Regions from separate parts of the Nonomuraea sp. NPDC051298 genome, predicted to be linked through region 1. Evidence: riboswitches for the same ligand, from Rfam matches in the RefSeq annotation. Region 1 holds a riboswitch; each other region holds the start of a gene.
What was found. Region 1 has a riboswitch for cyclic di-AMP ahead of ACZ6S0_RS40385 (C40 family peptidase). Riboswitches for the same ligand answer to the same signal wherever they lie in the genome.
Positions count from the first base shown of each region.

Region 2: it holds a riboswitch for cyclic di-AMP, as region 1 does, so the genes downstream of both, ACZ6S0_RS52380 (coiled-coil domain-containing protein) here and ACZ6S0_RS40385 (C40 family peptidase) in region 1, are expected to answer to the same signal.
Region 3: it holds a riboswitch for cyclic di-AMP, as region 1 does, so the genes downstream of both, ACZ6S0_RS17975 (C40 family peptidase) here and ACZ6S0_RS40385 (C40 family peptidase) in region 1, are expected to answer to the same signal.

Region 1 is NZ_JBVJIM010000021.1:99,900-104,549, reverse strand. Features, by position in the region: gene ACZ6S0_RS40395 (cytochrome P450) at 1-606, opposite strand, end outside; gene ACZ6S0_RS40390 (LuxR C-terminal-related transcriptional regulator) at 791-1,003, shown strand; gene ACZ6S0_RS40385 (C40 family peptidase) at 1,031-1,987, opposite strand; cyclic di-AMP (ydaO/yuaA leader) riboswitch at 2,080-2,231, opposite strand; gene ACZ6S0_RS40380 (amino-acid N-acetyltransferase) at 2,509-3,078, shown strand; gene ACZ6S0_RS40375 (RDD family protein) at 3,164-4,522, shown strand; gene ACZ6S0_RS40370 (RDD family protein) at 4,635-4,650, shown strand, end outside.
Region 2 is NZ_JBVJIM010000052.1:14,651-19,300, forward strand. Features, by position in the region: gene ACZ6S0_RS52360 (TrpB-like pyridoxal phosphate-dependent enzyme) at 1-170, shown strand, start outside; gene ACZ6S0_RS52365 (50S ribosomal protein bL37) at 221-298, opposite strand; gene ACZ6S0_RS52370 (DeoR/GlpR family DNA-binding transcription regulator) at 453-1,232, shown strand; gene galT (galactose-1-phosphate uridylyltransferase) at 1,229-2,308, shown strand; cyclic di-AMP (ydaO/yuaA leader) riboswitch at 2,377-2,520, shown strand; gene ACZ6S0_RS52380 (coiled-coil domain-containing protein) at 2,527-3,513, shown strand; gene ACZ6S0_RS52385 (MmcQ/YjbR family DNA-binding protein) at 3,535-3,888, opposite strand; gene ACZ6S0_RS52390 (M50 family metallopeptidase) at 3,896-4,650, opposite strand, start outside.
Region 3 is NZ_JBVJIM010000005.1:221,142-225,791, forward strand. Features, by position in the region: gene serA (phosphoglycerate dehydrogenase) at 1-877, shown strand, start outside; gene ACZ6S0_RS17970 (SSI family serine proteinase inhibitor) at 1,469-1,858, shown strand; gene ACZ6S0_RS17975 (C40 family peptidase) at 1,976-2,380, opposite strand; gene ACZ6S0_RS17980 (hypothetical protein) at 2,379-2,522, shown strand; cyclic di-AMP (ydaO/yuaA leader) riboswitch at 2,696-2,837, opposite strand; gene ACZ6S0_RS17985 (3-isopropylmalate dehydrogenase) at 2,936-3,982, shown strand; gene ACZ6S0_RS17990 (branched-chain amino acid aminotransferase) at 4,242-4,650, shown strand, end outside.

The sequences.
Region 1 (4,650 bases):
GCGGAAGTAGTCGCGAAACTCCCTTCCGGCCCGCCCGGTTTCCGATACGAGGTCGTCTGTAAGCATCGGGTCAAGGCCGCGAGCCAGGATTTCGCTCCAGCCACGGAAGCGCTCCGAGTCCTCCTGAGGCACTCCGAGCATCTCGCTGATCACCGTGACCGGCAGCGGGTACGCCAGCCCTTCCACGAGGTCGGCCTCCTCGGGCAGCGTGTCGATCAGCCCGGCCGTGACCGCCTCGACGCGCGGGCGCAGCCGTTCGATCATGCGTGGGGTGAAGGCCCTGCTCACCAGCGCGCGCAGCCTGGTGTGGTCGGGCGGGTCCATCCACAGGAACGACTCAACGGGCTGACCTGGGTCTCTGCCGGGCCCGCCGCCGGGGCCGCGGCCGAAGCGCGGGTCGCGCAGCAGCGTCGCGCACAGCTCGTGGGTGGTGGCGACGAGCAGGCCGACGGGCGTACGGAAGAGGGCGCCGCGAGCGCTCATCTCGCGGTAGCGCGCATATGGATCGCGCAGAAACTCCCGATCGAACGGATCGAAACCCAGGACGTCGGCCGGGCTCGTCGACGGCTGATCCGGAACGGCGGAAGGCTCGACGAGATCGCTCATCGTGGACCGATCGATGCCGACATATCGCGAGTACGTCACACATTTCGGATCATGTCAATAGTGCTCGTCAAGAGTGGCGATTGTCATGCTTGACGACCTTTCCGCGATGCGTTTACCGTCTGCGAGGAGCGACTTGGGCCCGGTCGAGAGGCCCAAGTTCTGCTGTTGGGGGGGAGGGCTCCCGATGGATGTGCTCACTGAAGGCGTTGAGCTGAGCCATGCGGATCTGGCGCTGCTGGCGGAGCTGGCCAAGGGGGTCACGGTAGACCGGGTGGGCAGACGACTGGATATCAGCGGTCGTACGGTACGCCGAAGGCTGCGGGGCATCTGCGACCGCATCGGCGTGGCCACGGCGATCGAGGCCGTGGCCTGGGCGGCCCGCCGCCAGTTGATCTAGCGACGGGAGATCCGGTCGATGCCGGGCTCAGTCGGCGATGCGTACCGCACCGGCCCACGGACGCCCCTCGATCGAGGCGATCCGTACGACGTCGCCGGTCTGCGGCGCGTGCACCATCATGCCGCCGCCGAGGTAGATGCCCACGTGGTGCAGGTCGTTGTAGAAGAACACCAGGTCGCCTGGCCGCAGCTCGGAGCGGTCGATGTGCCTGCCCGCGGTCCACTGGCTGCCGGTGTAGTGCGGCAGCGAGATGCCCACCTTCTGGTAGGCGGCCATGACGAGGCCGGAGCAGTCGTAGGAGCTGGGCCCTTCCGCGCCCCAGACGTACGGCTTGAGCTGTTGCGTGAGTGCCCAGCGGGCGGCCTGCGCGGCCTTGCCGCCGCCCGCGATCGGCAGGTTGACGCGCTGGGCCCGCGTGCCGGACCGGCCCGCCTCGCCCAGGGCCCGCTTGAACAGGTTGCTCTCGACCTTGGTGACGAGTTTGGTGATCTTGTCGCGCTTGGAGTCGAGGTCGCCGACGAGCTTCTCGACCTCCTCGATGCGCGTCTCGGCGCCGGCCTGGGCGCGCTCAGCGGCCTCCCTGGCCTTGGCCACCTGGTTGACCTGCTCGCCCTGCTGCTGCTCCAGCACGTACGTGGTGGCGGCGCTGTCGAGGAAGGTGTCGGGGTCGACGGAGGTGGTGAACGCCAGTGCCCTGCTCAGCCCGCCGGTGATGTAGGCGTTCTCGGCGAGCAGGGCGGCCTTGGCGCGCTTGGCCGCGAAATCGGCCTGACTGGTCGCCAGCGTCTTCTGTGCGGCGTCGGCGGTCTTCTTGGCGGCCTTGAGCTTCTCCCGCTGGCCGTTGTAGTCCTCGGACAGCGTCTCGATCTCCGTGTGCATCTGCTCGACCTGCTTGGCCAGGTCCTGCAGCGAGGGCTTGGGGTCGGCGGACGCCGAGCCGACGGGGACGGCGATCAGGAACGCGGCGACTGTGACACTTACCACACCGAAGGGGCGTGGTCGCCGCGCCTGTTCACGAGGGCGGGCGTGCTTGCCCGCCGACTGCCTCCCGCGGTTGAGCGTGCGCTTCACCAACCAGCTCCTCTCGTCGACGCCTACCGGGTTAGCTGGCGGGTTCGGGCCGGAGCAGCCCTACCGAACGGGTCGGATTCACCCCAGTTGGTGGCGCTGGGAGGACGTCACCGGCGGGTCCCCGGCTCCCCTTGCGGGGATTGGGCGGGTTCGCCGCCTGCGACACGCGGCGAACATCGTCGCTGGACACTAATGCACTCCAGGTTCGGGCTCAACCAGAACTGCCGAGTCTGTAGAGGTTTCACAACTGAAGGGTCACAAGGTGATCTCGTGCCCAACCGTGCCGAACTGACTTTATGTCCTCTTTGCCGTTGGTTCCGCCGGAACGAGGGTGCACGCGGGTTTCGTGCACACATGGCCACCCGATGTAACAAGATAGGCCGAGACATGGGAGTTAGGGCTGAGCCGTAATGACATCTGTACCCTGGAGAGCCATGGAGCAGGTGGCGGAACTGACGATGCCGGAGACCGCGGTGGTGGTCAGGCGTGCCCGCACGCCCGACGTGCGCTCGGTCAGACGTCTCGTCGACACCTACGCGGGCGCCGGTCCGCGGCTCCTGGAGAAGGCCACGGTGACCCTGTACGAAGACGTACAGGAGTTCTGGGTGGCAGAGCGGGGCGGGCAGGTTGTCGGCTGCGGTGCGCTCCACGTGCTTTGGGAAGACCTCGCCGAGGTCCGCACCGTCGCCGTGGATCCAGAGTGCCGGGGCAAGGGCGTCGGCCATCGGATCGTCTCGGCGCTCATACAGCAGGCGACGGATCTGGGTCTGCGACGTGTATTCTGTCTGACTTTTGAGGTCGACTTCTTCGCGAGGCACGGCTTTCGCCCTATACAGGGCACGCCGGTCTCTCCAGAGGTGTACGCCGAACTCCTGGCCTCGTACGACGAGGGCGTGGCGGAGTTCCTCGACCTGGAACACGTGAAACCGAACACCCTGGGCAACACCCGCATGCTGCTCCATCTGACATCGGGTGACGCGGACCCTGACCTGATGGAAAGGTGATTGTTGATACCTATGTCGATACGTTGGGCAGCACAGGCATGTGTCCTGACACGTGCCACATGCGCACTCGAAGCGAGGTGACACGGTGAGTACCGGACAGCCGCCGTATCCACAGGACCCATCCGGCGAGAATTCTGCACCCGGCACCCCGTACGGGCAGCAGAACGCGGGCCGCCACCCCGGCGAACCCGACCCGGACGCGACTGTGATCGGCTACCGGGCGGACGACGCCTATGGGCAGCAGCCCCAGTACGGACAGCAGCAACAGCAGCACGGCTACGGCCAGCAGCAGCCCCAATACGGTCAGCAGCAGTACGGCCAGCAGCAGCCCTCGCAGCCCGGCTACGGGCAGCAGGGTTACGACCAGGGCTACGGCCAGCAGGGCTACGGTCAGCAGCAACAGCAGCAGTACGGCTACGGCCAGCAGCCCCAGTCGGGCCAGCAGCCGCAGTACGGGCAGCAGGGCTACGGCCAGCAGCAGCAGTCGCAACCCGACTACGGCCAGCAGTACGCCCAGCAGCCCCAGTCCCAGCCCGACTACAGCCAGCAGCAGGGCTACGGCCAGCAGGGTTACGGCCAGCAGCCCCAGTCGGGCCAGCAGTACGGTCAGCAGCCGCAGTCCCAGCCCGACCACGGGCAGCAGGGCTACGGCCAGCAGGCGCAGTCGGGCCAGCAGTACGGTCAGCAGGGCTACGGCCAGCAGCAGGGCTACGGCCAGCAGCAGCAGTCGCAGCCCGGCTACGCCCAACCCGGCTACGGCCAGCAGGCCGGCTACGGCGACCAGCAGCAGTACGGCCAGCAGGCCGGCTACAGCGACCAGCAGCAGTACGGCCAGGCCGCCTACGGGCAGCCGCAGGCGTACGGCCAGGGCGGTTACGGCCAGCAGCCCGGCTACGGGCAGCAGGGCTACGGCGCGCCGGTCGGCGTACAGCCTCCGGGGGCCCCTGCGCCGCTGGCGGAGTGGTGGCAGCGGTTGGTGGCCAGGATCATCGACGGCGTCATCTTCGGCGTGGTGCTGGCCGTCGTGAGCATCGTGCTCACCAGCGTCCTGAGCCCAAGCTACGACTCCGTCACCGGCATCACGTCGGGTCTCTTCAACGCCTTCCTCGTCAGCCTTGTCATCGGGTTGGTCATCGGCGCCATCTACATCGTCTATGACTTCCAACTACACAAGGCGAAGGGCCAGTCGGTCGGCAAGATGGTCATGGGCATCAAGACCGTCAAGGTCGGCTCGATGATGTCGCCGGCAGGTCTTCCCACTGATGCCGCGCTCAAGCGGTCGGTGGTGACAGTTGGCGTCTACCTCCTCTACGGGGTCCCGTTCGGGATGTACCTGGCCGGGCTGTTCTACGCGCTCAACGGCGCCTCGCAGCTCTGGGACAAGCCGCTGCAGCAGACGTTCGCGGACAAGATCGCGGGCACGGTCGTGGTGAAGATCAAGTAATCCGTCACGACGCAAACACAGGGGCCGGCTTCCCGCCGGCCCCTGTGTTTTGCCCGCGGGTCCGTACGAAAATGGTTCGTGATCGGCGCCGTCGACGACGTGAGGTGGAGTTATGGCCGGGGCGGTGG
Region 2 (4,650 bases), on a different contig from region 1:
AGGCGCTGCGGTGCAAGGAGAGCGGCGAGGAGAAGGTCATCCTGACCGCGCTGTGCGGTCACGGCCACTTCGACCTGGGCGCGTACGACCGCTATCTGGCCGGGGAGCTGGACGACTACTCGCTGCCTCAGGAGCGCATCGACCGGGCGCTCGCCGAACTGCCGGGGTGACGGCCGCGGGGAGGTGGCCGCTTCCCTGGGGAAGGGCGGCCACCGGCCCGTCATCGCGCCGTGGGACGCTTGCCGTGGTTCGCCTTCTTCTTCTTGCGGGCCTTGCCCTTGCGTGCTCGCCTGGCCATGTGCTCGCCTCCGCTGATCGATACGGGCTGATCGGTACGGCGTGAAGCTCCCAACGTCCCTCGCCAAGAGGGTCAGTGCAAGCGCGCCGCACGACCTAACATTCCCCAACAATTCCGTGTCATAATTTGGTGGAATCTGTTGGAAGGAGTGGGCGTGCTCGCACAGCAGCGTCAGCAGACGATTCTCGAACGCGTGCGCAGCCACGGCGGCGTCCGGGTGGCCGACCTCGTACGCGAGCTGGGCGTCTCCGACATGACCATCCGCCGCGACCTCGAGGTGCTGGCCGAGCGCGGGCTGCTGGAGAAGGTGCACGGCGGCGCGACCGCCCTGGGCCCCGGCTCGACCGAGGAGCCCGGCTTCACCGCCAAGTCCGCCCGCCAGCAGCAGGAGAAGGAGGCCATCGCGCGGCACGCGGCCAGGCTCGTCCGGCCGGGCACCGCCGTGGCGCTGTCGGCCGGCACCACCACGTGGGCGCTGGCCCACCACCTGGTCGCCGTGCCCGAGCTGACCGTGATCACCAATTCGATCCCGGTCGCCGAGGTCTTCCACCGCAACCCGCGCGCCGACCGCACCGTCGTGCTGACCGGCGGCGTGCGTACGCCGTCCGACGCCCTGGTGGGCCCGGTCGCCGTGGCCGCGATCCGCCGCCTGCACGTGGACACGCTCTTCCTGGGCGTGCACGGGATGAGCGTGCGGGCCGGGTTCACCACGCCCAACCTGCTGGAGTCGGAGACCGACAGAGAGCTGGTCACGGCGGCGAGCCGGCTGGTCGTCCCGGCCGACCACACCAAGTGGAACACGGTGGGCATCAGCACCATCGCCGAGCTGAGCGAGGCCGACGTGGTCATCAGCGACGCCGGGCTGCCCGAGGAAGCACGTACCGAGCTGGCCGAACGGGCCGGAGAACTGATCATCGCGGAGGGCTCGCCGTGAAGCGCACCATCACCCACCTGGCCGACGGCCGGGAGCTGATCTATTTCGACCGGCGCGACGACGCCGACCGGAGCGCGATCGACCGGCGCACGCTCGATCCCCGGCCGGTCGCCTCCGAACTGCGCTACGACCCGCTGACCGAGGAGTGGATCGCGATCGCCGGGCACCGGCAGACGCGTACGTTCCTGCCGAGCGGTGGCACGGCCGAGTGCCCGCTGTGCCCGTCGTCGCCCACGCGGCCGTCGGAGATCCCGGCGTACGACTACGACGTGGTGGTCTTCGAGAACCGGTTCCCCTCCTTCTCCGGAAATTTCGGGGCCTATGGGGAGGCGGGCGGGCTGAGCGAGGTCCGTCCGGGGGTGGGGCGGTGCGAGGTGGTGTGCTTCACCTCCGACCACTCCTCCTCCTTCTCCAGGCTCTCCGACGCCCAGGTGGCGCTGGTCATGGAGGCGTGGGCCGACCGTACGGCCGAGTTGTCCGGGATCGACGGCGTGGAGCAGGTGTTCTGCTTCGAGAACCGGGGTGAGGAGATCGGCATCACGCTGGCCCACCCGCACGGCCAGATCTACGCCTACCCGTACGTCACGCCCAGGACCAGGCTGCACCTCGGCGCGGCGGCGCGGCACCGGGGGCCGGGCAACCTGTTCGCCGACGTGCTGGCCGCCGAGCGCACGGCGGGGACGCGGGTGGTGGCCGCCAACGAGCTGTGGACGGCCTTCGTGCCGGCCGCCGCGCGGTGGCCGTTCGAGGTGCATCTCTATCCGCACCGGCAGGTGCCCGACCTCGCGGCGCTCACCGAGCAGGAGCGGGCGGCGTTCGCGCCGCTGTACACCTCGGTGCTGCGGGCGTTCGACGGGCTGTTCGGGGTGGTGATGCCGTACGTCTCGGCCTGGCACCAGGCGCCCGTGCGTACCGGCAGGGAGCTGGCCTATCTGCACCTGGAGCTGTTCAGCATCCGGCGGGCGGCCGGCAAGCTGAAGTACCTCGCCGGGTCGGAGTCGGCGATGGGGGCGTTCGTCAACGACGTGCTGCCGGAGGAGGCCGCACGCATGCTCCGATCACAAGTAGATCACTAATAGATTTCTACTTAAGGTCGCATTACCGGTGATCTACCACTAATATCCCGATATGCACCGGCCGTAACAGCCGTTGCGTGCCTAATCCCGGGCGCCGTGCCCGGGAGCCGGGGACCCAATCACACCCGGGGTGAATCCGCTCAGGCGGTAGGGAAACGCAGCTCCCATACCCGAACCCGTCAGCTAACCCGGCCGGCAGAGGGAGAGGAAACATCCACGTGGCGGCTTCGTCCCCCGCGAGTCTTGCCATCGGTCTCATCAGCGCCATCGCCGTCGCCGCCCTCCCCGCGGCCCCGGCCTCGGCGTCCACCTCACCGTCGATCAGGGTGTCGGCCGCCCCCAAGCCGACGGAGGCCCAGCTCCGCGCCCAGCTCAAGGAGCTGAACGCCAAGGTCGACAAGCTCATCGAGAAGTACAACCTCAAACGCGTCGAGCTGGCCAAGGCGCAGGAGGCCGCCAAGACGGCCCAGGCCAAGGCGGCGGCCGCCGAGCAGGCCGTGACCACGGCCGAGCAGCGGGTCGCCGAGATCGCGCGCCTGCGCTACCAGACCGGCGACCTGTCGCTGACCTCTTTCATGCTCCCGACCGACGCTGCCAGCGCGGCCCTGCTCGAACAGCTCACCGCCGAGCAGCAGGCGGTCGTGGACAGCGTGGCCAAGGCCCGCGACGAGAAGAAGAGAGCCAGCGAGGAGGCCGCCGCGCTGGCCTCGCGGATCAAGTCCGACACGGCCGAGGTGGCCGGCCAGCGCGACGAGGCCGAGGACGTCATCAAGGACATCAGGAAGAAGCTGGAGGACCTGGTGCCGTACGGGACCGGGCGCAACTCCGACGGCTCCTGGGCGCCCGAGCTGCCGAACGGGTCCGACAACATCACCGCGCGGACCCGGCTGATGAAGGAGCAGCTCGACAAGAACTTCGCGCTGCCGTTCGCGGTGGGGTGCTTCCGCTCGGGCTCGAGCGGCGAGCACCCGCTCGGCCGCGCCTGCGACTTCATGATGAGCACGGGCGGCTCGATGCCCAGCGACGCCAACAACGCGCTCGGCGACCGGATCGCCGAGTGGGCGCTGAAGAACAAGGACAAACTCGGCGTCAAGTACGTGATCTGGCGGCAGCGGATCAACCAGGGCTCCGGCTGGAGCACGATGTCCGACCGCGGCAGCATCACCGAGAACCACTACGACCACGTGCACATCTCGATGTACTGATCGCGGCCTGCGACAGGGAGGTCAGGGCAGGCGTTCGACGAGCGACTTGGGTGCGATGTGGCGGTAGGCGTCGGTGACGAGCTCCGCCACCTCGTCCCAGTCGATCAGCGGGACGTCGAGGTAGACCCCCAGCCACCCCCGGTGCCCCACGTACGGCGGGCGGAAGAACCGCTCGGGCGCCTCCGCCACCAGCTCCTCCTGCACCCCGGCGGGCGCGGCGCACCAGAAGGCCAGGCGGTCGTCGTGATGGTGGTCGGCGAACATCACGAACGTCTTCTTCCCCCGGACGAACCACGTCGGCTCCCCATGGGAGAGCCGTTCGGTGGTCTCCGGCAGGGCCAGGCAGAGGGCCCGAAGCCGGTCGACGGTGTCCACGGCGGCCTCAGTTCGTCAGCGTGAGCGGGTTGACCAGGTCGGCGTAGACGAGCAGGCCCGCCATGATCATCATCACGATCGCGATCGCGTACGTCAGCGGCAGCACCTTGGCGATGTCCACGTAGCCGGGCTCGGGCCGCCGCATGACCTTGGCGTAGGCCCGCTTGATGCCCTCCCAGAGCCCTCCGGCGATGTGACCGCCGTCGAGGGGCAGCAGCGGGATGAGGTTGAACATGCCGATCGCCAGGTTGAAGCCGGCCAGCAGATTGACGAAGATGGCGATCTTCTTCTCGGTGGACAGGTCGGAGGCGAGGATCTCACCGCCCATGCGACCCGCCCCGACCACGCCGACCGGGCCCTCGGGGTCGCGTTCGTCACCGGAGAAGGCCGCGTGCCAGACGCCGACCATCTTCTCCGGCAGGTTGAGCAGCGAGGCCGCCACCCGGCCCGTCAGCTCGCCCATGTAGCCGACGACCTGGCCGATGCTCTGCCTCTCCATGACCTCGGTGGGCAGCACGCCGAGGAAGCCCACGTTCTTGTCGATCTTGCTGGGGTCTTCGGCGTTGGGCCGGTCCTGGACGATGAGCGTGACGTCGAGGGTCATCGGCTTGTCGTCGCGGACGATGCCGACCTGCACCGCGCCGGCGCCGTGGGAGCGGATGAGGCGGGTGGCCTGGTCCCAGGAGCCGATCTGCTGGCCGTTGAAGGAGACAATGCGGTCGCCGGGCTTCATGCCCGCCTGGGCGGCCGGCGTGGGCCTGT
Region 3 (4,650 bases), on a different contig from region 1:
GGGCGCCCTGTATGCGGCGATCAAGGAGGGCCGGGTCGCGGGAGCCGGCCTCGACGTGTTCTCCAAGGAGCCGTGCACCGACAGCCCGCTGTTCGAGCTGGACCAGGTCGTCGTCACGCCGCACCTGGGCGCCTCCACGCACGAGGCCCAGGAGAAGGCCGGCACCCAGGTCGCGCGGAGCGTGAAGCTGGCGCTGGCGGGCGAGTTCGTGCCCGACGCGGTCAACGTCGAGGGCGGCGCCGTGGCCGAGGACGTCAAGCCGGGCCTGCCGCTGGCCGAGAAGCTCGGCCGGGTCTTCACCGCGCTGGCCGGCGAGGTGGCCACCAAGCTCGACGTCGAGGTGCGCGGTGAGATCGCCGCCCAGGACGTACGGGTGATCGAGCTGGCCGCGCTCAAGGGCGTGTTCGCCGACGTGGTGGAGGAGCAGGTCACCTACGTCAACGCGCCGCTGCTGGCCAAGGACCGCGGCATCACGGTCGAGCTGGTGACCAGCTCCGAGAGCCCCGACTGGCGCAACGTGGTGACCGTGCGCGGCGTGCTCGCCGACGGGCGTACGGTCTCGGTGTCCGGCACGCTCTCCGGGCCCCGCCAGATCACGAAGATCGTCGAGGTCAACGGCTACGAGATGGAGATCGAGCCGACGGCCCACCTGTGCTTCCTCACCTACACCGACCGTCCCGGCATCGTCGGCGTGGTCGGCCGGCTGCTCGGGGAGCACGGCATCAACATCGCGTCGATGCAGGTGGCCCGGGACGTCAAGGGCGGCAAGGCGCTCATCGCGCTGACCGTCGACTCCGCGATCCCCGCCGACATCGTCGAGCAGATCGTGACCGAGATCGGCGCCGAGAGCGGCCGCTCGGTGGACCTGGAGGACTGACCTCCTGCTCTTCCGTCCTGTCAGGGCCGTCACCCGATCCCGGGTGGCGGCCCTTTCGGCGTCTCAGCATGCGAGATACTAGGACATCCAACGAGATGCCTCGGGTACTGTGGCAGTGATGCGCCAGGTACTCGTACTCATTACCTGCCGCGGCGGGGCCTGTTAGGGCAGGTCGACGGCTCGCCGCGGAGATCGGCGCCTGTGTCGGCCAGTAAGTCCCCCAGTGAGTCCTACGCCCGGTCCGCGAGATCAGGCCCGGTCGGATTCGCGACCGGAGTCCGGCTTCCCCTCCTTTGGAACGCGTCCGCGAGAAGAGATGAGTCACATGTACGAGATGTATGCCTGGAACCGTGCCGAAGACCACGACGACGAGGCGGCCGAGGCCGTGCAGATCGCGCTGGACCGTCGCGACAACGGCGGCGCCCCCCAGAACTCCAGCCGGTAGGGCCCTGCCCCGTCCGTGCCGCTCCTGGTGACGCGGCGGCATGTCCGCACGTCAGGCCGGTGACAGGGGTACCGACACCTCCCTCCACGGATACGCAGAGTGCTGATAGCGTCGCGCTGCGTATTCGTTCGAGGTGGAGGTTCCCCATGTACGCTGCCCTGATCCGGCGCGCCGCCGCAGTCGCCCTGCCCGTCGTGGCCGGCGCGGCCCTGTTCGTCACCCCCGCCCACGCGCAGGCGGCCGAGCTGCACATCGTCAAGCACAACCTGCCCGCGGGCACCACCGAGCGCTGGGTCCTGACGTGCCACCCCGACGACGGGACGCACCCCGACCCGTTCGCCGCCTGCGACCGGCTCCGCCGCATCGGCGGTGACCTGGAGCGGATCAGGTTCCGGCCCGACGTGCCCTGCCCGCGGATCTTCGACCCCGTCCGGGTCGAGATCAACGGCTGGTTCTACGGTCAGCACAAGCACTTCGACGAGCACTACCCCAACCCGTGCTTCGTGGAGAAGATCGCGAGCCCGATCGTGCCCTGACCGGGAGTGATCGCATCCGCGCCGGGGCTTTGATCGACGGCCTGGCCAGGGGTGAGGGAGCACGGGCGGCCCCGTCCGCGCACGGGGCCGCCCGTGGCTTTCCGCGCCGGCGGCCCGTCAGAGGGTGGCCGTGACGATGGCGTCGGCGGGGGTCGTGCGCTCTTCGACCACCTTCGCCCAGAGGCGCACCCCCTTGGGGTCCGGCCGGACCGCGCCCACGAACGCGGTTCTGCGCCAGTCCGAGAGCTTCTCCTCCTTCACCACGTCGCCCGAGTGCGGCGAGTGCACCATGTAGCCGGGCTTGGAGATCATCCCGACGTGGCCCAGGTCGCTGAAGAACACCAGGTCGCCGGGCTTGAGCTGGTCCCAGGAGATCTTCCTGGAGAAGGCCGCGTACTGCTCGTTGGTGGTGCGCGGCAGTTCGATGCCGGCCGCCTCGTACGCCCTGAGCATGAGCCCCGAGCAGTCGTAGCCGCTGTCGCTGGTGCCGCCCCACACGTACGGGATGCCGCGCCTGTCCATGGCGAACTTGAGTGCCGTCTTCCAGGCGGGCTTCGGCGCGCTCTGCGCCCGGATGCGCTTGATGTCGTTGACGGTCAGGGTGGTGGGGTCGTCGTCGGTGTCGGCTTTGGCCGTCGTGTGGGCCTTGGCCGTGCGGGCCTGAGCCGCGGAGTGGGCGTCACCCGTGGTGCGGGCCTGGCCTGCGGTGTCGGCCTGAGCTGCGTCGGCCTGAGTGGCGGTGTCGTCCTGGGCCGTGGTGGCGGCCTGTGCCGCGGGGGTGGCCAGGATGAGTCCGGCGGCTCCCGCCGCCAGGACGATGGCGATACGAGACAGAGCACTGTCCTTCCATGAGGCCGGCCGGGTTAGCTGACGGGCTCGGGCCTGGAAGACAGCCCTACGGCGGTGCCGATTCGCCCCTGGGGCTCAAGTGGGTCCCCGGCTCCACGCAGCGGCTGCGTGAATTAGGCCCGACAAACACTAACGAAACGGTCAAGCAGTCGTAAACCCCCCAAAATCGGGCGTCCAGAAAATGAGATGGAGTGTTCGTCAGACGAGACGAGCCGGTAAGGTACCGCCATGGAGTCGCGTAACATCCGCCTGGCCGTCATCCCCGGGGATGGCATCGGCGCCGAGGTCGTCGCCGAAGGGCTCAAGGTCCTGGAAGCCGTGGGCACGAAGATCGAGGCCACGCACTACGACCTGGGGGCCGCACGCTATCACCGCACCGGCGAGACCCTCCCCGACGCGGTGCTCGACGAGCTGCGCGGCTACGACGCGATCCTGCTCGGCGCCGTGGGCGACCCCAGTGTGCCGCCGGGCGTCCTCGAGCGTGACCTGCTGCTGCGGCTGCGGTTCGCGTTCGACCACTACGTCAACCTGCGGCCGGTCAAGCTCTTCCCCGGGGTGCGGACCCCGCTGGCCGGCGCCACGCCCGGCGACATCGACATGATCGTCGTCCGTGAGGGCACCGAGGGCCTCTACGCCGGCACCGGCGGCGCGATGCGTCGCGGCACGCCGCACGAGATCGCCACCCAGGAGTCGCTCAACACCGCCTACGGCGTCGAGCGCGTGGTGCGTTACGCCTTCGAGAAGGCCCGGTCGCGCCCGCGCAAAAAGCTGACCCTCGTCCACAAGACGAACGTGCTCACCTTCGCCGGCGACCTGTGGCAGCGCACGGTCGACCGGGTGGCCGCCGAATATCCCGAGGTCACCACCGACTACTGCCACGTCGACGCGGCCTCGATGTTCTTCGTCACCCAGCCCGAGCGCTTCGACGTGGTCGTCACCGACAACCTGTTCGGCGACATCATCACCGACCTCGGCGCGGCCATCGCGGGCGGCATCGGCCTGGCGGCCAGCGGCAACGTCAACCCCGAGCGCACCTCGCCCAGCATGTTCGAGCCGGTGCACGGCAGCGCGCCCGACATCGCCGGCCAGGGCAAGGCCGACCCCACCGCGACCGTCCTGTCCGTCGCCATGCTCCTCGACCACCTCGGCCTGCACGCCGAGGCGGCCAGGGTCGAGCAGGCGGTCGCCGCCGACCTCGCCGAGCGACCCGCCGGGCCGGCCGGTCGATCCACCCGCGAGATCGGCGACGACATCACCGCGCGAGTATCCGGCTAGGACCGCCTAGCCCCGAAACGCGCCTGGCGGTCCGAGGAGGACTGCCGGGCGCTTTTGCGTGTTCCCAGCTCAGGCGGCCTTTCGCCGGCTTTTCGCGGGCGACCTCCCCATCGGCCGCTTGTCATCCCATATAGCGAGACAATAGGAAGTACGGACGCCCTCCGGGGCAGGGCTGCCCGCCGTCGAAGGTTCACAGATCCGCAGACAACGGGCAGATTCCGGTAGATTTCGGTAGATCGCAGAGAGAAGGACCGCCGTCATGACCATCGCTCAGAAGCTCAGCATCGACGTGCAGCTATCCGCCAACGCTCGCACCGCGGCCGAGCGCGAGCAGGTACTGGCGGACCCCGGTTTCGGGCAGACCTTCACGGATCACATGATCTCGATCGACTACACCGAGGACCGGGGGTGGCACGACGCCCGGCTCATGCCCTACGGGCCGCTCTCCCTCGACCCCGCCACGTCGGTCTTCCACTACGCGCAGGAGCTGTTCGAGGGTCTGAAGGCGTATCGCCAGCTCAGCGGCTCGATCGTGACGTTCCGCCCGTACGCGAACGCCGCCCGCTTCAACCGCTCGGCCCTCCGCATGGCCATGCCGGAGCTGCCGGAGGAGACGTTCGTCGAGTCGCTCGAAGTGCTCGTCTCGACGGACAAGGAGTGGGTGCCGA